4 regions of the Nocardiopsis sp. NPDC055551 genome follow, and region 4 is predicted to be linked to each of the others. Evidence: riboswitches for the same ligand, from Rfam matches in the RefSeq annotation. Region 4 holds a riboswitch; each other region holds the start of a gene.

Region 1 (5,219 bases), on a different contig from region 4:
TGGCCCAGATCGGCGTGTGGGACCTGGCCCCGATCCAGGGGCAGGCGCTGGCCATCCCGCACATGTCGACCGGCCTGTTCTGCGGGCTCGGGTACGTCGCGCTGATCGCCCTGGTGGCGTACCGGGTCCGGGAACGGGGACGAACCCGGGGCATCCTGGTGAGCGCCCTGAGCGCGACGGGGAAGCGCTCCCTCAGCGCCTACCTGGCCCAATCCGTGCTGTGCGCGCCGCTGCTGGCCGCATGGGGCCTGGGGCTGGCCGCGCACATGTCCTCGTGGACGATGTTCCTGTACGCGGTCGGGGTGTGGCTGCTCACCGTGGTGGGCGCCTACGCGCTGGAGCGCGCGGGGCGTCGTGGCCCGGCCGAGGTGCTGTTGCGCCGCCTGACCTACCGGCGCATCACCCGTACGATCGCCCCTGTCACGGGTGGGAACGAGGAGGCTCCCCAAGAGCACACCACCCGCTGACCGATGAGCTCAAAAAGGGGCGTGCCGATGAGCGGCCGGCACGTCCCCATACTCCAGGATGGCTGTCATGGGTGACGATCACATGACAAACCACACCATAGGGGTGACCGGAGCCACGGGAGCGGTGGGCGGGCGCGTGGCCGCCCGGATCGCTCGGCTCGGGTCGACACAGCGATTCATCGTGCGCGACATCAATCGCGCCCCGGAGTACCCGGGCAGCAGCGCGTCGATGGCCGACTACGAGGACGGGGCCGGGTTCACGCGGGCCTGTCGGGGGGTGGACACCCTGTTCCTGGTCTCGGCCACCGAGTCCGAGGAACGAATGGAGACCCACGTCAGCGCGGTGGACGCGGCGGTCGAGGCGGGGGTCTCCCGGATCGTGTACCTGTCGTTCCTCGGTGCGGGCCCGGCCTCGACCTTCACCTTCGCCCGGACGCACTTCTTCACCGAGGCGCACATCAGATCCACCGGTGTGTCCTACACGTTCCTGAGACCGAGCCTGTACCTGGACCTGCTGCCCCATTGGGTGGACGACGAGGGAGTGGTGCGCGGCCCGGCCGGTGACGGTCGGGCCGCGTGGGTGTCCCGGGACGACGTGGCCGACGTGGCCACCGCCGTCCTGACCGACCCCGTGGTGATCGCCGCGTCGGAGCGGACCACCTACGACGTGACCGGCCCGGAGGCGTTGTCGGTGGGCGCCACGGTGGAGAAGCTGGGCAGGCTCACCGGCCGCACCATCCACTACGTGCCCCAGAACTGGGAGGAGGCGCTGGAGTCACGCCGGCGCACCGGAGCCGCGGAGTGGGAGGTCGAGGGGTGGGCGTCGTCGTACGCGGCGATCGCGAACGGGGAGATGGACGTGGTGGCCGATACCGTGCCGAGCCTGACCGGGCACCCGGCGCAATCCATCGAGGGTTTCCTGCGCCGTCATCCGAGCGCGTTGGCGCACGTCGCGGTCTGACATCGGCGGTCTCTTCCCGACCACCGCCGTGCGGAGTGCGCGGTCGAGTTCGGCGGACCCGAGGTGCTGATCCCCGGGAGGTTCCCCGTCACCGGGTCCGGTGAGGCGTCGCCTCGGTTCAGGCCCGCGCGGTGAGCCGTTCCTTGAGGGCGACCGCCGCGGCACGGGGGTCCTCCGCCTCGGTGATGGCGCGCACCACGACGACACGCGAGGCGCCGGCGTCGAGCACCTCGTCGATGGTGGTCAGGTCGATGCCGCCGATGGCGAACCAGGGTCGTTCGGTCCCCAGTGCGGCGGCCTTCTCCACCAGGGCCGGGCCGGCGGCAGGGCGTCCCGGCTTGGTGGGGGTGGCCCAGGTCGGTCCGACGCAGAAGTAGTCGCTGCCGGCTTCCTCGGCGGAGGCCATGGCGGCCTCGACGTCGTTGTTGGATCGCCCGATGACGGGGTCCGCGCCGATGATGTCCCTGGCCATGGACACGGGCAGATCGCGCTGTCCCAGATGCAGAACGTCGGCGCGCACCGCGCGGGCGATGTCGGCGCGGTCGTTGACGGCGAGCAGCGCGCCGTGGCGTTCGCACGCCTCGCGCATGACCTCCAGCGCGGCGAGTTCCTCGCGGGCCTCCAGCCCCTTGTCCCGGAGCTGGACGATGTCCACCCCTCCGGCCAGGGCCGCGTCCGTGAACTCGGCGAGGTCACCGCGCTCGGTACGGGCGTCGGTGCACAGGTACAGAAGGGATGCGTCCAGGCGCTCGCGCAGGCTGGTTCCGTGGTTGGTCCTCACACCCGACACATTAGGCCCTGGTCGTCGAGGGGCCCAAGGGCGCACCCCCCGGTGCGCCCCATGGAGCGAACGGCGATCACTCAGAAGGCCATGGCCTGGGCGCGGCGACGCACCTCGGTGCCCCGGTTCTCGCGCATGGCCTGGATCGGGGTCCCCGGAAGGGTGTCGTCCGGTGTGAAGAGCCAGCGCAGAGCCTCCTCGGTGGAGAAACCCGCGTCGGAGAGCAGCACGATGGTGCCGGGCAGCCCCTTGACGAGGTCGTCACCGTCCAGGAAGGCGGCGGGGATGGAGAGTTCTCCCTTGCGAACCACGCCCATGAGGCGGTTCTCGCGGATGAACGTCTTGATCCGGTTCGGGCTGACGCCCAGCGGCTCGGCCGCCTCGCGCAGGGTCAGCCAGTCGCCGACCAGTTCGTCGATGTCGAGGTCTTTGTGTGTCACCCTCCCAATCTGCCACACCCCACCGGCCACCGAGGACCGCCCGAACCCGTGCGGGGTCACCTGGCCTAGGATGGCGGGGAGCGAACAGACATGTCCCGCGGGAGCCGGGTGGACCCGGCTGAGAGGGAGACCGAGCAGTCTCCGACCGCACGAACCTGATCCGGATCATGCCGGCGAAGGGAGGGGAGCGCGCACCATGCGCGACTTCGAGGATTCCCGCTACAGGACCGGTTCCGACACCGATGGTGTGGTCGTCGTCGGTGGCGGCGTCATCGGGAGGGTCGTCGCCTGGCGGGCGGCCCGACACGGTCTGGACGTCACCCTGGTCGAGCCCGATCCCGTCACCGAACCCGCCGACGCGCGTTCCTCCTCCGCCGTCGCGGCGGGCATGCTCACGCCCGCCACCGAGGCGATCTTCGGTGAGGAGGAACTCATGGGACTCGGCGTCCGCTCCGCGCGGATGTACGACTCCTTCGTCGCCGAGGTGGAGGCGGACTCCGCCATGTCGGTGGGCCACCACCGCACCGGAACGCTCCTGGTCGCCTTCGACCGGGACGACCTGGCCGTCCTCGATGAACTCCACGACCTGCAACGACGTCTGGGCATCGCCACCGAGCGGTTGAACAGTCGAGAGTGCCGCCGGTTGGAACCCCACCTGGCCCCTTCGGTGCGGGGCGGGGTCCTGGCCCCAGAGGATCACTCCGTCGACCCCCGCCGTCTACTTCCGGCCCTGGCCCGGGCCGCCGAACGCGCGGGCGCGCGCGAGGTGGCCGGGGCCGTGACCGAGGTCTCCTCCCCCGGTCCCGACGGGGCCCGGTTGGGAGTGCACCTGGCCGACGGCACCGTTCTGCCGACCCACCAGGTCGTCCTCGCCGCGGGTTGCCTGAGCGACCGGATCACCCTGCCCGCGCCGGTGCTGCCTCCGATCCGGCCGGTCAAGGGACAGTTGTTGCGCGCCCGGGTCCGTGAGGGGGAGCCCCCGCTCGTGGAGCGGACGGTGCGCGGCCTGGTCCGCGGCTTCCCGGTCTACCTGGTGCCCCGCGCCGACGGCGAGGTCATCGTGGGCGCGACCCAGGAGGAGCTGGGGTACGACACCGCCCTGACCGCGGGCGGGCTCTGGCAGGTGCTGCGGGACGCGCGCGAACTCGTTCCCGGGGTCACCGAGCTGGAGGTCACCGAGACCTGCGTGGGCCTGCGCCCCGGGTCCCCCGACAACCGACCCCTGCTGGGCCCCACCCGGGTGCCGGGACTGCACCTGGCCGTGGGCCACTTCCGGCACGGGGTGCTGTTGGCCCCCGTGACCGGAGAGGTCATGGTGCGGGCGCTCACGACCGGGGCCCTGCCCGAATACGCGCATGGATTCGCCGCCGACCGGCCGCTGTCCGATGGCGGCGCGTGAGACGAACCGACGACGTGGGAGTGACTGTGGAACTGATCATCAACGGCGAGAGTCGCCAGAGCACGGCCACCACGGTCGAGGCGGTCGTACGCGACCTCACCTCGGCCGGCGACGGGGCGATCCCCGGCGGGATCGCGGTGGCGATCAACGACGAGGTGGTGCGGCGCACCGCGTGGGCCGGCACGGACCTGACGCCGGGCGACCGCGTGGACGTCCTGACCGCCGTACAGGGAGGCTGAACCATGACCGACATCCTCGACACCCGGCCCGATGTCGACACCGTCGAAGACCCCGTGATCATCGCCGGCGTCCCCTTCGGCTCCCGCCTCATCACCGGAACCGGCGGCGCGCCCTCCCTGGAGGTGCTGGAGGAGGCCCTGCTGGCCTCGGGGACGGAGCTGACCACCGTGGCCATGCGCCGGGTCGCCCCGGGCACGCAGGGATCGGTGTGGGACGTCCTGTCCCGCAACGGCATCCGTCCACTGCCCAACACCGCGGGCTGCTTCACCGCCGTGGAGGCCGTGCGCACCGCCAGGCTGGGGCGCGAGGCCTTGGAGACCGACTGGGTGAAGCTGGAGGTCGTCGCCGACGAGCACACGCTGCTTCCCGACCCGGTGGAGCTGTTGGAGGCCGCGGAGACACTCGTGGACGACGGTTTCACGGTGTTGCCCTACACCAACGACGACCCGGTGCTGGCCCGGCGTCTGGAGCAGCTCGGCTGCGCCGCCGTCATGCCGCTGGCCGCTCCGATCGGCTCCGGTCTGGGCATTCGCAACCCGCACAATCTGGAGCTGATCGTCGAACAGGCCGGCGTGCCGGTCATCGTCGACGCCGGCATCGGTACCGCCAGCGACGCGGCCCTGGCCATGGAACTGGGGTGCGACGCGGTGTTGTTGGCCACTGCCGTGACCCGTGCCCAAGACCCGGCCCTGATGGCGCGGGCCATGCGCGACGCGGTCCGGGCCGGTAGGGACGCCCGCCGTGCCGGGCGCATCCCGATCCGGCGGCACGCCCTTGCCTCCAGTCCCGACGTGGTCTGAGCGAAGTACCACTCGACCTGCCCGTCCGAGGTCCGTGTCCGGGCAGGTCGGAGCGGTCGCCGCGGCCCTCGGTCAAGAGCCGGCCGGTGCGGCGCCAAGCGAAGGTTTGGTGTCGTCCCCTACCTTGGATG
Region 2 (5,219 bases), on a different contig from region 4:
TGTAGTCGCTTTCCCGTGCCTCTTCGTGAAAAGTCGGTAAATTCTTCTCCCATGTTGTGCACGAGGTCCATGCGGGTAGGGATGAACGAATGTGCGCCGGGCAGGGCGAGGCGTATTCCGGACATCCCCATGTGTCCGTTGTGACCCACAGGGATCAATTGTCACGTATTCGGGGGAAGCGCTTCTCGCGCCGGCTGATTCGTCGGGACTCTCGTCTTGATGTCGAGATTAATTGCGGCTGGTTCCTCGTGAACAGTCCACTGTGGCCGTGCTGTGGCGTTTCTGGGTGCTTTGCCGGGGATTGAGGAAGCTTTTCGGTGACACGCCCGATTTGACGGAGTTCCCTTTGCGGGCCGACTGCGAGTGTGGTCGACGCAGTGCCCGGTGCCACGTGGCACCGGGCCGCACACGGCCGTAGGGGGCGACGTGACGGAGTCCAGCCGTATTGGTCGGTTCGGGGACAGAGCCCGAGCCCTGGTGGAGGGCGGAACCGCGAAGTTGGAAGGGGGCGGCGGCAAGGAACGACGCGAGGCGATCCTGCGTCTGTCCGGACTCGGCCTCATCGCCGGGCTATTGTCGGCGGCCCTGGTCATACCCTTGGTCGGCGGTGCCGGGATCGTGGCCAGGGACGCCGCCGCGGGGTTCATGTCCCTGCCGAACCACCTCGACGTTCCGTACCCGTCGTCGCGCGTCCTGCTCACCGACGACTCGGGGGAGCCCTTCGGCGAGGTCGCCCAACGCGAACGCGATGTCGTCGACCTCGACGAGATGAGCCCCTGGATGGGCACGGCCCTGATGGCGATCGAGGACGACCGTTTCTACGAGCACAACGGCCTCGATCTGCGCGGTGTCCTCCGCGCCGCCATCCGCACCGCCCAGGGGAACACACAGGGTGGTTCGACCATCACCCAGCAGTACGTCAAGAATCTCCTCATCGAGACCGCCGAAACCGAGGAAGAGGTCGACCAGGCCAGCGCCCGGACGATCACCCGCAAACTCACCGAGTTGCGCTACGCGATCGACATCGAGGACCGCTACACCAAGGACGAGATCCTGCAGGGTTACCTCAACCTGGCCTACTTCGGGGCCGGCGCGCACGGAGTCGAGGTCGCCGCCGAACGGTACTTCTCGACCTCCGCCGCCGAACTGGACCCCGGGCAGGCCGCGACACTGGCCGGTCTGGTCCGAGCGCCCTCGTACTACGACCCGATCAACAACCCCGATGAGACCAGGGAACGCCGCGATCTCGTGCTGGACCGGATGGTCGCCACCGGACACCTCGACGCCGAAGAGGCCGCCGCGCACAAGGAGAAGGGCCTGGGAGTGGACGCCACGCCGCGCGGGGGCAGCTGCGCCGAGAGCGAGTACCCGTTCTTCTGCGACTACACGATGCGCTGGCTCCTCGAATCCGACCTGCTGGGCGACACCAAGGCCGAGCGCGAACAGCGCATCTCCCGGGGCGGCTTCACCGTCCAGACCAGTCTGCTCCGAGCGGCGCAGGACTCCGCCCAAGAGGCCATCGACCGCCGGGTCCCGCACGAGGACTCCACCAAGTTCTCCGCCCAGGCCATGGTCGAGCCCGGTTCGGGCCGCGTGCGAGCCCTGGCCCAGAACCTGCGCTACGGGTTCGACGACGAAAAGGTCGGCACCACCTCGATCAACCTGGCCGTGGACCAGGCCGACGGCGGTTCCAGCGGATTCCAGGCCGGGTCGACGTTCAAGGCCTTCACCCTGGCCGCGGCCCTGGAGAAGGGCCTGGGGTACGGCACCAGCTTCAACTCGCCCAAGAGCATGTCGGTCGGCGGCATGGCCAACTGCGAGGGCGGCACCATGTCGTCCTGGAACGTCCGCAACGCCGGTGAGAGCGACGAGGGCGGACACAACATGCTCAGCGGGACCAAGGGGTCGGTGAACACCTACTTCGCCCAGCTGCAGCGTCGGGTCGGCCTGTGCGAGACCTCCGAGACCGCCGAGGCGGTCGGGATACACCGCGCCGACGGTGGCGACCTCGGGGTGTGGAGCTCCTTCACCCTGGGCGACCAGGAGGTGTCCCCGCTGAACGTGGCCAACGCCTACGCGACCTTCGCCGCCCGTGGCACCCGCTGCGAGCCGCGCCCGGTCCGGGCGATCCGGGACGACGGCACGGGTGAACGGGTCACCGCCGACTCCCACTGCGAACGAGCGGTGAAGAAGCAGACCGCGGACGGGGTCAACCACCTGCTACAGCAGCCCTTCAAGGGCGGCACCGCCAATGGTCTGGACCTCGGGCGACCGGTCGCGGGCAAGACCGGCACCACCGACGGCGCGGCCTACGCCTGGTTCGCCGGGTACACCCCGAACCTCTCCTCGGCCGTGGTCGTCGGCGACGTGCGCGGCGGCGAGGCGAACCCGCTGCAGGGCGTGACCATCGGTGGCCGCTACTACGGCATCGTCTACGGGGGCAGCCTGCCCGGCCCGATCTGGCAGGAGAGCATGCGGGGCGGTACCGCCGAACTGGAGGCCGAGGACTTCGCGGGCTCGCCCGGGGCCTTCGGCAACCCGGACGCCGAGCCACCGAAGTCCAAGGACGACGAATCCGACACCGAGGCCTGACCTGCGATGGAGTCGGAAGAATCGGGCCGTGGGATGGAAACATCCCACGGCCCTCCTTGTTGACGCATAATGGAGGAGAACCGACAGGGGAGCGCGTGAGCGCTGAGAGTGCGGCATCGGACCGCAGACCCTTACACACCTGATCCGGGTCATGCCGGCGAAGGAAGTCGTGGAATCCGTCATCTCCGTGCCGCCGGCGCGGGAGACGCTCTCGGCCGCATTCCCCTCGTCGACCTCGACGAAGGGACCTCATTTCGATGGGTATCGACACCGGAGCCGGGCACGCCGGTACGAGTCGTGGACTTCTCGGCCGGATCAAGGACTGGATCCGCGCCGAGTTCGGGGCCTGGCGCACCGTGGACATCGTGGTGGCCGCCGTACTCGGCGCCGCGGTGGGGGTGGTGTTCTGGCTGTGGGGCGTGGTCTGGACGATCACCGGACCGCTGTTCGTGCTCTTCCCCCCGGCGCAGGCGATCCTCTACGGGGTCTGGCTGCTTCCGGGAGTCCTCGGCGGGCTGATCATCCGACGGTCCGGCGCGGCCGTGCTCACCTCCATCACCGCGGCCTCGGTCTCCGCGCTGCTGGGCTCCCAATGGGGCGTCACGGTGGTCCTGGAGGGCGCCATGCAGGGGCTGCTGCCCGAGCTGGTCTTCCTGCTCTTCCTCTACCGCCGTTGGGGCATGGGCGTGGCCGCGCTGGCCGGTGCCCTCGCCGGGATCTCCCCGGCCATCCGTGACGCCGTCGTCTACTACGCCACCTGGCCGCTGTCGCACCAGCTCGTCTACGGCGGCCTGGTCCTGGTGAGCGGCGCGTTGATCGCGGGGGTCGGCGGACGCCTGCTCACCACCGCCCTGGCCCGGTCCGGGGCCTTGGCACCCTTCCCCTCGGCCAAGGGCTGACCATGGCCGGCACGAACGCGCGCGGCGCGTGTGTGGAACTCTCCGGCTGGGGATGGAAGCACGCGGGCCGCGCCGCCCACGCCCTGCGCGGCGTCGACCTGCTCATCGAACCCGGGGAGCGGGTCCTGTTGCTGGGCGCCTCCGGCGCGGGCAAGTCCACCCTGTTGCACGCCCTGGCCGGTCTCACCGGGCCCGACAGCGCCATCGGTGGCGACCAGGAGGGCCTGCTCCGGGTGGACGGCGAGCCCGCCTCCCGGGGGCGCGGCGGTGTGGGTCTGGTCGCGCAGGATCCCGAGGCCCAGCTGGTGATGGCGCGCGCCGGCGACGACGTGGCGTTCGGCCCGGAGAACCTGGGGGTGGCACCGGACGAGATCTGGTCGCGGGTCGAACGTGCCCTGGTCGAGGTCGGGTTCCCCTATGGGATCGGCCACTCCACCGGTGCCCTGTCCGGTGGGGAGAAGCAGCGCCTGGTCATCGCCGGGGCACTGGCCATGCGACCGCGTCTGCTGCTGTTGGACGAGCCCACCGCCAACCTCGATCCGGTCGGGGGCGCGCTGGTCCGGGACCTGTTGGCCCGCCTGCTCACCGAGAGCGAGGCGACCCTCGTTCTGGTCGAACACCGCGTCGCCGAGGTCATGGACCTGGTGGACCGTGTGGTGGTGGTCGAACCCGGCGGTGGCGTGATCGCCGACGGGGCGCCGGCGAAGGTCTTCGCCGAGCACGGGAGGTCCCTGGCCGAACAGGGGGTGTGGGTACCCGGAGAGGAACCCTCACCGGACCTACCCTCGGCCCCCGGGGGAGCGCCCATGTTGGCGGCGCGGGGTGTGACGGCGCGGACCCCCTTCCAACTGGGCGTGCGGGCGGCCGCCCCGCGCACCGTCCTCGAAGACGTGGACCTGACCGTGCCCGCGGGGGCCGTCACCGCGCTGACCGGGCCCAACGGAGCGGGCAAGTCCACCCTCCTGACCCTGCTGGCGGGCCTGACCAAACCGCACCGTGGTCGGGTGGTGCCGCGCGGGACCCTGGCGGAGATCGACCGGCGTCCACTGGTCCGCTGGCCGGCCCGACGGCTGGCCCGCCACGTGGGCACCGTCTTCCAGCACGCCGAGGACCAGTTCGTGACCACCGAGGTCCGCGACGAACTCCGGTTCGCCCCGCTGCGGGCCGGTCTGAGCGATACGGAGACCGAGGGCCGGGTCGGTGAACTCATGGAACGGCTGCGGCTGACCCATCTGGCGAACGTGCACCCGTACACGCTTTCGGGCGGGGAGAAACGCCGTCTGTCGGTGGCCACCGCGCTCAGTTCCGGCCCCCTGCACGCCCCCGACGTCCTGGCCCTGGACGAGCCCACCTTCGGCCAGGACACCCGCACCTGGACCGAGCTCGTGGAGCTCCTCGCGGATCTGCGAGCCGAGGGCCGGGCCATCACCGTGGCCACCCACGACGGGCTGCTCCTGCGTCATCTGACGGACGTGCGGGTGCGTGTGGCGGACGGGCGCGCCGTGGCCGAGGAGGCCGAGTGAGCGAGGTCCCCCGGCTCACCGGACTCAATCCCGCAGCCAAACTGATCGCCGCCCTCGGCATCGGCATCGGACTCGTCCCCGCCGTGGACGTGGTCACCGGCGGCATCGTGCTGGCCGCCGTCCTGCTGTGCGTGCCCTTCAGCGGGGTGGACCGCCGCACCCTGCTGATCCTGGCCGGCCCCTTCGTGCTCATGGGTCTGAGCAG
Region 3 (5,219 bases), on a different contig from region 4:
GCCCGATGTACTACCTCAAGTACGGGATCAAGGGTGGGCTCGGCACCTTCCTCGGTGTCGCCTTCGCGGTCTTCGGCGCCATCGCGGCCTTCGGTATCGGTAACGGCACCCAGGCCAACACCGTGGCCCAACAGGTCAGCAGCGTCACCCCGCTGGAGCCGTGGGTCATCGGCCTCGCTCTGATGATCCTGTCCGGCGGAGTGATCCTCGGTGGCATCAAGAGCATCGGTCGTGTCGCCTCCGGCCTCGTGCCGATCATGATCATCGGTTACGTCGGCATCTGCCTCGTCGTGCTCATCGCCAACTGGCAGTCGCTCCTGCCCGCCTTCCAGCTGGTGTTCACCGACGCCTTCACCGGGACCTCCGCCGTCGGCGGTTTCGCGGGCGCCGGTGTCATGCTCGCCATCCAGATGGGCTTCGCCCGCGGCATCTTCTCCAACGAGTCCGGGCTGGGCACCGGTGGTATCGCCGCCGCCGCGGCCAAGACCAAGGAGCCGGTCCGTCAGGCCATGGTCTCCATGACCCAGACCTTCATCGACACCATCATCGTGGTGAGCATGACCTGCCTGGTCATCATCGTGACCGGTGTGTGGCAGGGAGACGAGGCCGAGGACGGTTCGCTGCTGACGTCGCAGGCCATGACCGAGGGGCTGGGTGCCATCAGCCCCACCTTCGGTACCGCGGGCGCCTACGTCGTCGCGGCCTCCGTGGCCGTCTTCGCCTTCAGCACCCTGCTCGGCTGGGCCTACTACGGTGAGCGGTGCGTGGAGTTCCTGGGCGGACGCAAGCTGGTCCTGCCCTACCGACTCATCTTCATCGTCATCATCTTCATCGGTTCGGTCGCCAGCCTCGACTCCGTCTGGCTGTTCAGCGACATCGCCAACGGCCTGATGGCGCTGCCGAACCTGGTGGGGTTGCTCCTGCTGTCCCCGGTCATCGTGGCGGAGAGCAAGAGGTTCTTCGGTCACCCCGATTGGCGTAACCCGGACGCGGTGATGGACGACGTCCAGCGCTAGCCGACTCGCACGCCCCACGGGGAGAATATGAAGGGGGGACCGGTCCGCACGGGCCGGTCCCCCCTTCGTGTGATCACCACCAGGCGTGGAAATGGTGCACGGGGCCCTGGCCGCCGCCGGCGTCGATCTCGTCGGCGTGGCGCAGCGCCTCGGTCAGCCAGGTCTTGGCGTCGGCCACGGCGGTGGCCACGTCCGGGCGTTGGGGGATCAGCGCGGCGATCGCGGAGGACAGGGTGCAGCCGGTGCCGTGGGTGTTGCGGGTCGCCACGCGCGTGGCGCTCAGCTCGACCGGGGCGGACTCCCCGTCGACCAACAGGTCGACGCTGTCGGTACCCGGCAGGTGACCACCCTTGAGCAGGACCCGACGCGGCCCCAGCTTCAGAAGCCTCTCGGCCTGGGAGCGCATCGTGGCCAGGTCCGTGGCCTCCTCCTCGCCGAGCAGGTCGGCGGCCTCCGGCAGATTCGGTGTGAGCAGGTCGGCGCGCGGCAGCAGTTCTCCGCGCAGCGCCTCCATCGCCGAACGCTCCAACAACCGGTCGCCGCTCTTGGCGACCATCACCGGGTCCACCACCACGTTCGGCAGCCCGTGTCGGTCGATCGCGGCGGCCACGGCCTCGGTGACCTCGGCGGTACCCAGCATTCCCACCTTGACCGCGTGGACCGTGGCGTCCCCGAACAGTGTCTCCATCTGGTCGACGACGAACGAAGCGGGGACACCGTGAACCCCGGTGACCCCGCGCGTGGACTGGGCGGTCAACGCCGTCACCACGCTCATCCCGAAGACCCCGTGGGCGGAGAACGACTTCAGGTCCGCCTGGACGCCGGCGCCCCCACTGGGGTCGCTTCCGGCGATGGACACGACGTTGTGCACGCTCATGGGCGTTCCTTCGCTAGTACGAACTAGGGCAGGTTCGACGGGTGTGCTCTCAGCCGGGTCGTTTCCCCGGCACCCCGCGCCGTCGGGGTCGAAGCGCCGTGAAGCGCTCGCTCGACCCCGACTCGGTATGTGGTTGTGGGTACGACTCTAAGGGTCAGACGGAGACGCTCTGGTGACCGGCCTCGTGCTCGCGCTGGGCGCGGGTGCGGTGCTCCCACACGATCGAAGCGACCACGATTACGAAGCCGAGCGCGGTGAAGGCCAGCGTCACGGGCACGTCGGTCATCGGCAGGATCTCTCGCTCCTCGGACTGCCAAGGCCACAGGGCGCGCAGCGAACCGGCCATGAGACCGGTGAGCACGACCAGGGTGACGTGGTGGTGGTTCTCCAGCAGGAACTGCAGGACCTTCACGAACAGGGCGAGACCGGTGATCATGCCGAGCACGAAGACCGCGATGTAGGGGATGTCGACCGAGCGCAGGGCGGCCATGGTGGGCTCGTACAGACCCAGGGCCAGCAGGATGAAGGATCCGGACAGACCTGGAAGGACCAGGGCGCAGATCGCGACCGCGGCGGCGATGAACACCACCACGGGATGGGTGGGCAGGTTGGCACCCGGCAACCCGGTGAGGAAGAAGGAGAGCGCGGCGAAGACCAGGGCCAGGAGGTAGTGCCAGGCCTTCCAGGTCTTGCCCGCGCCGGTGTAGGGGATCCACAGGCAGGCCAGTACCAGTCCGAAGAAGAGGGCGTAGGCGTACTGGGTGTGGCTCTCGACCAGGGGCGCCAGGAAGACCGCGGCGAGGATGAGCGCGAAGGCCATACCGATCAGGGCGGGGATCAGGACGCCCCAGTCCACCTGGCGGAACTGCTCCCGGGCACGGTCCTTGCCGCGTCCTCGGGGCACGTCGGTGACGTAGCGCTTGATCCCGCTGACCGCGTGGCCCGCGCCACCGATCAGCTTGTCGTAGAGACCGACCATCAGGGCGACGGTGCCGCCGCTGATACCGGGCAGTGCTTCGGAGGTGCCCACGGCCCCGCCGCGCACCGCGTTGAAGATGTAGGAGCCTACTGAGTTGGCCATGAATGCTCGGGCGCTTCTTCCGGGGAGCCGGAAAGGGGACGCCGTCCTCCGTCCTGATGGTGTCGCCGGTCCCGTATCCACGGTGGACCGGACGATCAAAGGGGTGCTTGGGTCGGCGCGGACCTCGATGAATCCGCCGATGGTACGATCCCGGGCCCAACGCCGAGGTTCGTCACTCCGGCCACACGATGGGGGAAGGGGACCGCGGCCCCCGGGCCGGGTGTGGCCATTCTAGCGTCGTCGATGAGGGCGGAAAGCGTCCCGGAACTGTCCTGGAGACATCGAGAGGGCGCCGAAACCGCGTTTCGGATGCTTAATGGTGTACTGACTCGGAGACCGAAATGAGGGGTACCACAGAGGGAGGTCGAGGGGACCCCTCGGAGACCTCCACGGGTCACCGCGATCGGGGACTGTGGGCGCCCTCATCGGCCACCGAAGTGGCCCAACGGTAGTCCTGTTTGCCCACGGCGGTGCGCCGGACCCGGTCCACGAAGTGCACCGTCCGGGGCACCTTGAACCCGGCCAACCGAACCCGGCAGTGGGCGCGCAACGCCTTCTCGTCCGGGTCGCTTCCGGGGGCCAACGAGACCAGGGCCGTGACCCGCTGGCCGAGGTTCTCGTCCGGGGCGGGCACCACGATCACGTCGTCCACCGACGGGTGGGCCTTGAGCACGGCCTCCACCTCCTCGGGATACACTTTCTCCCCGGCGGTGTTGATGACCACGCTGCCCCGGCCCAACAGGTCGATCGAACCGTCCGTGGCCCGGGTCCCGTAGTCGCCCGACAACGCCCAACGTCGCCCCTCGGCGTCGGTGGGAAAGGTACGAGCGGTGGCGATGGGGTCGTTGTAGTAGCCCAAGGGGATCCGGCCGGTCCGCGCGATCCGTCCGACCTGTGGCGACCCCGGCCGCAACGGACGCAACGCGTCATCCAGCACCGAGATGCTGCCGCCCATGGTGAAGCTGCGACGGTCGGTGGCGTCGGCGACCGTGGCCGCCTCGTCGGGGGCGGTCGCCGAACCGCACACACCCGTCTCCGAACCCCCGTAGGAGTCGGCCAGGGTCACGTCTCCGCGCCAGGCCCTCCACAGGTTGCGCACCGCCGGGGTCAACGGGGTACCACCGGAACGCACCGAGGTCAGGTCAGGGCACAGTTCGGGCTCGGTGAGCAGGTGCCGCGCCAGGGGACGCGCCATCGCGTCGCCCACCAGCTGGAGCGCGTGCACGCCCTCGCGGTGCGCCAGTTCCAGCACACGGTCCGGCCGGAAGCTGCGGTCGGTGGACAGCACCACGCGCTTGCCGCACAGCAGCATGCTCAACGCGTGCCACTGCCCGGCCGCGTGCATGACCGGACCCAGGACCAGCATGCGCTGCGGGAAACAGCGAACGGCGCGTTCGGCCACCTCATCGGGGGTGCGAGCGCGCGGCGTGCCGGGGGACCGGCGCTCCACGGCGGCGCGAAAGACGTCGGCCTGGCGCCACAGCACACCCTTGGGGTAACCCGTGGTGCCGCCGGTGTAGAGCAGGTAGTGGTCGTCGCCGCTCGTGCCGGGGAGCGCGCTCCGGGGGGTTCCGACGTCCTCGCCCTGCGCGGTCAGGGCGGACTCGTAGTCCGTCCCCTCGGCGGTTCGCTCGGTGCCGTCGGCCAACAGCAGCACGTGGCGCAGTCGTGGCAGATCCGGTCGGATGGCCGTGACCGTGGCGGCCAGGGAGTCCTCGGCGATCAGCGCCGCCGCGTGCGAGTCGGACAGTACGTGTCGCAGTTCACCGGCCACGTACCGGTAGTTGACGTTGACCGGCACCGCTCCGGCGCGCAGCACACCGAGGAACGACTCCATCCACTCGGCCCGGTTGAACGACAGGATCGCCACGTTCTCACCAGGGCGCACACCCGCGCCGACCAGGTGTCGGGCCAATCGGGTGGCCCGTTCGTCCAAGGCGCGGTAGGTGAGCCGACGTGGGCCCGCGACGAGGGCGATCCGCTCCGGTACGGCCTCGGCCACCGCCGCCATCAGCGCAGGGAGGGAGAAAGGGGTATCCGAAGACGTGTGTGGCACGGCAGATCCTCCCTGGCGTTCGTGTGACGGCCGTCCCCGGCGAAGACGCTCGCGGCGGCTGTGACTGTACGGCGACCGTACCCGTCAGAAACCGGGCTGATCGTGGTGAGGGCTGTGTACCGCGTCACCTGCGCGACCATGCCCGTGACCCCCTTGTGACCGGGGTTCGGAAGAGCCCCGCTCAGGCGG
Region 4 (5,219 bases):
AGGATGAGGCCGAGGAAGAACCCACCGCCTCACGCACAGATCCAGGACTGAACCACCCCGATCACCCACCCCGCCGGGCCGAGACACCGTCGTGCCCACCATCAACCGGCCCGGCACGATCCCCCTGGAGAGGTCTTCGCCATGACCGAGCCACAGACCGACAAAACCGGCGCTGTCGTGCATATCGCCCTCGACGAAGCGCGCGTCATCAGCGCCTACACCGTGACCTTGGATGACGGCACCCTCGCCGGCCGTGCGGACTTCGTCGACCCAGTGCAGGGAGACGGAGAGCGCGTCTTCTTCCACACCGAGGTCTCACCGGAATTCGGTGGACGAGGCCTGGCCGGGCTCCTGCTGCGCGAGGCGTTGGCCGACAGCGTCCGCAGGAACATCACCGTCGTCCCCGTGTGCCCACTGTTCGCCAAGCACTTGAAGGAGCACGGCGAGGAGTACACGGCCCAGGGCGGCAAGTTCCGCAAGCCCAGGCCCGCGGACCTGGCCCTGGTCCAGAAGACGACCGAGGAGCAGGCATGAACGCGGAGCGTCCCTACATCGACAAGGAACACCCCACGGTGTACAAGGCGCTCGGCAAGGCGGCCGTGGCCTCTCGAGCCGCCTCGCACGAGGCCGGCCTGGGCGACGACACCATCGAGCTGATCAACGTCCGGGTGTCCCAGATCAACGGGTGCCCGACCTGCCTGAGCATCCACGTTCCCAAGGCCCGCAAGGCCGGGGTGAAGCAGAGCGTCCTGGACGTACTGCCGTCCTGGCGTGAGGCCGGCGTGTTCTCCGACATGCAAAAGGCCGCGCTGCTCTTGGCCGAGTCCCTCACCGTCATCGACCCCGCCGTCGACCGGCAGGAGATCAACGCCCGCGCGGCCGCCCACCTGACCACCGCACAGATCTCTGCGGTGGAGTGGACGACCACGCTCATCAACGCGTTCAACCGGGTCTCGATCGCCAGCGGTCATCCCGTGATCACACGATAGGGGAAAGCGATTTCCGCCGCTGTAACGCCCTCCCTCCATGAGGTGCGCTACAGCGGTGGGTCCCCCTTCCGGAAGCCCACCTTCTCCAACAGGGTGACGTGCTCGGTGGCCTACCGATCCTCAGCAACCCCGCAACGGTTCCTGCCGCGCGCCCTTCCTACGAGATGAGGAGGTCCGGACAGGCCAAGGACGGCCTTTCGAGCCTCCCACCTCCCGGACCTGCCTCCCGTTCTCAGTACGGTGACGGTGGCCGTTCCAAACCCAGATGGCCCCGAAGTGTGTCCGTCTCGTACTCGTGACGGAACAGCCCCCGCTGTTGCAGGACAGGGACCACATGGTCCACGAAGTCCTCGATCCCGCCCGGCAACGACGGCGGCATGAGGTTGAACCCGTCCGCGCCACCGTTTTCGTACCACCGGGTCATCCGGTCGGCGATCTGCTCGGGCGTTCCGACCATGGTGCAGTGTCCGCCGCCGGCGGCCAGACGGCCCAGCAGTTGCCGCACCGTGGGTCTTTCGGAGTCGATGATGCGCAGGATGGTCTCGTAGCGCCCCTTGGGACCGGTGAACTCCTCCAGTGGCGGCAGCTCGGGAACCGGCGCGTCCAGCTCCCAATCGGAACAGTCCTGTTCGGTGAACAGCCCCAGCTGCTGCAATGACTCCTCGGTCGGCAGCAGTTCGTCCAGTTCACGTTGCTTGTCTTGGGCCTCCCGCTCGGTGGAACCGACGTAGGTGACCAGTCCGGGCATGATGGCGACGGACCCGGGGTCGCGGCCCGCCCGACGAATCCGCGCCTTGACGTCGCCGTAGTAGTCCTGGGCGCTGGGCAGGTCATAGGCCACGGAGTAGATGGCCTCGGCGCGGCGGGCCGCCAGCGTGCGTCCCTGCTCCGACGAACCCGCTTGGAACAGCACCGGGTTGCCCTGTACCGGGCGCGGCACGTTCAACGGGCCCTCGACCTGGAAGTGCTCTCCCCGGTGGCCGATGGGGCGTACCTGGTCCGGGTCCGCGAAGACCCCGTCCCGGTCGTAGTGGAAGGCCTCGTCGCTCCAGGAGTCCCACAGCCCCAGCACCACCTCCACGAACTCCTCGGCTCGGGCGTAGCGCTCCTGGTGCGCGGGCATCTGCTCGTATCCGTGGTTGCGGGCCTCGGCGTCGAACATGGACGTCACCACGTTCCAGCCCACTCGGCCTCCGCTGATGTGGTCCAGGGAGGCCAACAGGCGTGCCGCGTGGAAGGGCGTGTAGAACGTGCTGGAAACGGTGCTGACCAGACCGATGTGCCGGGTGGCCCGGCTCATGGCCGCCAGAGTGGTCAACGGTTCGAGGAACCACCACGGGCCACCGGCGACGTCGCCCGTGGCGTGGCCGTCGGCGAAGAACACCGCGTCCAGGCAGCCGCGTTCGGCGGTGCGGGCCAGTTCTTCGAAGTAGGTGATGTCACCGATCCGTTCGGCCGGCGAGTCGGGGTGGCGCCAGGCGGCCTTGTGGTGGCCGCAGCCGAAGATGAACAGGTTGAGGTGCATCCGGCGATCGGGAGCCTGGTCAGGCGCGGAAGCGGTGGCCATCAGTTCATCACCAGCCCGCCGTCGACGACGAGGTTCTGGCCGGTGATCGCGCGCGCCCAAGGGGAGGCGAAGTACAGGGCCGCGTCGGCGAACTCGGCCGGGGTGGTGACCCGGCGCAGCGGTGTGGTGGAGGCGATCATGTCGAACACCTCGTCGGGGGTGGCGGCGCTGGCGTCGGTGGTGCGCAGCAGACCGCCGGAGACCATGTTGACGGTGATGCCGTCGGGGCCCAGGTCATGGGCGAGCGTGCGGGTCAGCGACAGCAGCGCCGCCTTGGCCGCGGTGTAGTCGTGGTAGGGGACGACCGGGTGCTGGAACAGGTTGGTGCCCACGTTGATGACCCGGCCGAACCCTTGGCCGCGCATGGAGGCCAGGGCGGCCTGGACGGTGTTCAGTGCGCCGTGGACGGTACCGCTGAACTGCTGGTCAAGGTGTTCCAGGGTGAGGGTGTCGGCGTGGGGTCGTGCGTCGCCGTTGAAGGAGAAGCCGGCGAGCGCGTTGTTGACGACGGTGGAGACGGAGGAGCCGAAATGTCCCTCTGCGGTCTGGATCATCGAGGCGACCTGTTCGGGGTCGCGTACGTCCGCTCGCACAGCCAGGGCGCGGTCGGGGTGGGTGGCGGCGAGCTCGCCGGCTGCTTCGGCACTGTGGAGGTAGTTGATCACCACCCGGGCGCCTTGCCCCAGGAAGGCCTGGACCAGCCGGGACCCGAGCCCTCGGGCCCCGCCGGTGACGACGACCGTCTGTTGGTCGATAGGGAGCGCGGTGCGGGAAGAACTCATCGGTGGCCTTTCTGGCATGGGCGAAGGCGTCCCTTCGGCCACCGATACCACTGGCCGTGTACGGACATCCCTTCGCCGGTATGACCCGGATCAGGTTCGACGGGTGTCATCTCAGCCCGAATCAGTGGATTCAGGGCACCCCGTGTCACTGCCGATCAAGGTAGCCCATAGGCACCCTCTCGGGCCACCGGCCGGTGCCGTGCTCGTCTCCCGCTCGGCGATGGCGGCTTCAGCGGTCGGCCGGTTCGATCCCGGCCCGGTCGACGGACAGAAAATGGTCCGGAGCACACGTCGGCGCCCGGGTGCGGCGATCCAGCCCCAGACCTCCTCGGCGGTCCCCACGACCAGACGCAGCTCAGCGATCTGCTGGTCATCGCCCGTAGCGACCCCAGCGTGTGCGTGGTCTTGCATCTGCCAACACCGGCGAGTCACCCCATCCTCCCGGTCAGGGCATAGCTGCCTCTTCCTGTGGTTCTTTGGTGGGGAGAAGCCTTTCCCGTCTTCGTGGTCACCAACGGCCCGGTGAGGGCCCACGATGGAGGGGCGTTCCTCTCCTGGCTTTCGTGTTCGCCCGGAAAACAGAACCGATCGACTTCGGCACGTTCACAAGTGTTGAGGGTGTCGGCCCGCGTGTTGTCCCCAGTGGTCGAAGGGAGCACCCGAGCAGATGCCCCCGTGGAAACCACGGTCGAACAGGATCGTGCCGCCTTCGTCAGAGGCGAGCGGCATCCTCTCGCCATCACCACTGAGGACAAGATTTCCGCCCTAGCTGAGCTCGAACGCGTTGAAGATGGCATGGGGACGTAGCGTCGAGCAACTTCACCGGTTCGGATTCGTTCGTCCTTTCAGCCCGCGCGACCGGGTCGCGCGGGCTGACCCTCCACGTTCACGAGGCCGACCGCAACAGCGGTGGCGTGAGCAGCGAGGATCCGCCTTTGCGGTACAGGGCCGCCGGTCGACCCGCCGGCTGGGCGCGCTGCTCTCCCATGGGGTCCACGAAACCCTCCGCCTTGGTGACCTTTCGTCGGAAGTTACTGGGATCCAGTTCACGCCCCCAGATCACCTCGTAGACCGCCCGCAACTCGCTGAGCGTGAACGGTTCGGGACAGAAGACCGTGGCGACGGTGGTGTACTCCAACTTCTCCCGAACACGTTCCAGAGCGTCATCGAGGATGCGGACGTGGTCGAAGGCCAAGGGGGTGGACATCGCGATGAGCTCCTCCACCGGCACCCAACGGGCATGCGCCGCGTCGCTTCCCCCCACCGCCTCGGGCAGGTCCGCCCCCAAGGCCAGATAGGCGATGGTGACGACCCTCCCCCGCGGATCACGGTCGGGATCACCGTAGGCACCGAGCTGTTCCAGGTGGAGCCGGGAGCCGTCGACCCCGGTCTCCTCCAAGAGTTCGCGCCGAGCACCTTGGTCGAGGGTCTCCCGTCTTCGGACTCTTCCACCAGGCAAGGCCGAGTGTCCTTGAAACGGCTCCTCCCCGCGCTCGATCAGCAGGACCATCAACGCCCCGTTCCTAATGGTGAAGATGGCCAGATCCACCGTGACCAGGGACAACCCCACGTCAACGGCTCGCGCCAAGCGTTCGTCCACCGCGATCTCCTTAAAGGTCATCTTGACTTTAATCATCCGATCCACTTATGGTCATCTCGACCTTAACCGGATCGGCGCAGGAGAAGTGCATGTCCATCACCGCTCACGCCTCTCCACCCCCCGTCTCTCCCCCTCCTCAGAACCACGGAGAGGAACCGACCGGGGCCACCCGTCACCTCTGCACCGGTGTCCACGTCGACGAGGACTTCCGAGACCTCGTCATCAAGGAGGTGTGCACGGCCCCTTCACGACGCGCGGCCCCCTCATACGAATTCGACCTC

The links. Region 4 has a riboswitch for thiamine pyrophosphate ahead of ACWGSK_RS20580 (3-oxoacyl-ACP reductase). Riboswitches for the same ligand answer to the same signal wherever they lie in the genome.
Region 1: it holds a riboswitch for thiamine pyrophosphate, as region 4 does, so the genes downstream of both, thiO (glycine oxidase ThiO) here and ACWGSK_RS20580 (3-oxoacyl-ACP reductase) in region 4, are expected to answer to the same signal.
Region 2: it holds a riboswitch for thiamine pyrophosphate, as region 4 does, so the genes downstream of both, ACWGSK_RS11550 (ECF transporter S component) here and ACWGSK_RS20580 (3-oxoacyl-ACP reductase) in region 4, are expected to answer to the same signal.
Region 3: it holds a riboswitch for thiamine pyrophosphate, as region 4 does, so the genes downstream of both, thiD (bifunctional hydroxymethylpyrimidine kinase/phosphomethylpyrimidine kinase) here and ACWGSK_RS20580 (3-oxoacyl-ACP reductase) in region 4, are expected to answer to the same signal.

The regions. Positions count from the first base shown of each region.
Region 1 is NZ_JBSHJJ010000004.1:330,824-336,042, reverse strand. It holds gene ACWGSK_RS10105 (DUF418 domain-containing protein) at 1-467, shown strand, start outside; gene ACWGSK_RS10100 (SDR family oxidoreductase) at 535-1,428, shown strand; gene thiE (thiamine phosphate synthase) at 1,547-2,209, opposite strand; gene ACWGSK_RS10090 (Rv2175c family DNA-binding protein) at 2,290-2,649, opposite strand; TPP riboswitch at 2,737-2,848, shown strand; gene thiO (glycine oxidase ThiO) at 2,846-4,048, shown strand; gene thiS (sulfur carrier protein ThiS) at 4,075-4,287, shown strand; gene ACWGSK_RS10075 (thiazole synthase) at 4,291-5,088, shown strand.
Region 2 is NZ_JBSHJJ010000005.1:254,758-259,976, forward strand. It holds gene ACWGSK_RS11545 (transglycosylase domain-containing protein) at 427-2,592, shown strand; TPP riboswitch at 2,668-2,775, shown strand; gene ACWGSK_RS11550 (ECF transporter S component) at 2,850-3,491, shown strand; gene ACWGSK_RS11555 (ABC transporter ATP-binding protein) at 3,494-5,014, shown strand; gene ACWGSK_RS11560 (energy-coupling factor transporter transmembrane component T family protein) at 5,011-5,219, shown strand, end outside.
Region 3 is NZ_JBSHJJ010000006.1:30,755-35,973, forward strand. It holds gene ACWGSK_RS12320 (alanine/glycine:cation symporter family protein) at 1-1,016, shown strand, start outside; gene thiD (bifunctional hydroxymethylpyrimidine kinase/phosphomethylpyrimidine kinase) at 1,090-1,893, opposite strand; TPP riboswitch at 1,882-1,980, opposite strand; gene ACWGSK_RS12330 (DUF368 domain-containing protein) at 2,048-2,974, opposite strand; gene ACWGSK_RS12335 (acyl-CoA synthetase) at 3,369-5,030, opposite strand.
Region 4 is NZ_JBSHJJ010000011.1:194,945-200,163, forward strand. It holds gene ACWGSK_RS20560 (pirin family protein) at 1-51, shown strand, start outside; gene ACWGSK_RS20565 (N-acetyltransferase) at 142-534, shown strand; gene ACWGSK_RS20570 (carboxymuconolactone decarboxylase family protein) at 531-989, shown strand; gene ACWGSK_RS20575 (LLM class flavin-dependent oxidoreductase) at 1,222-2,556, opposite strand; gene ACWGSK_RS20580 (3-oxoacyl-ACP reductase) at 2,556-3,338, opposite strand; TPP riboswitch at 3,389-3,491, opposite strand; gene ACWGSK_RS20585 (NUDIX hydrolase) at 4,225-4,959, opposite strand; gene ACWGSK_RS20590 (hypothetical protein) at 5,028-5,219, shown strand, end outside.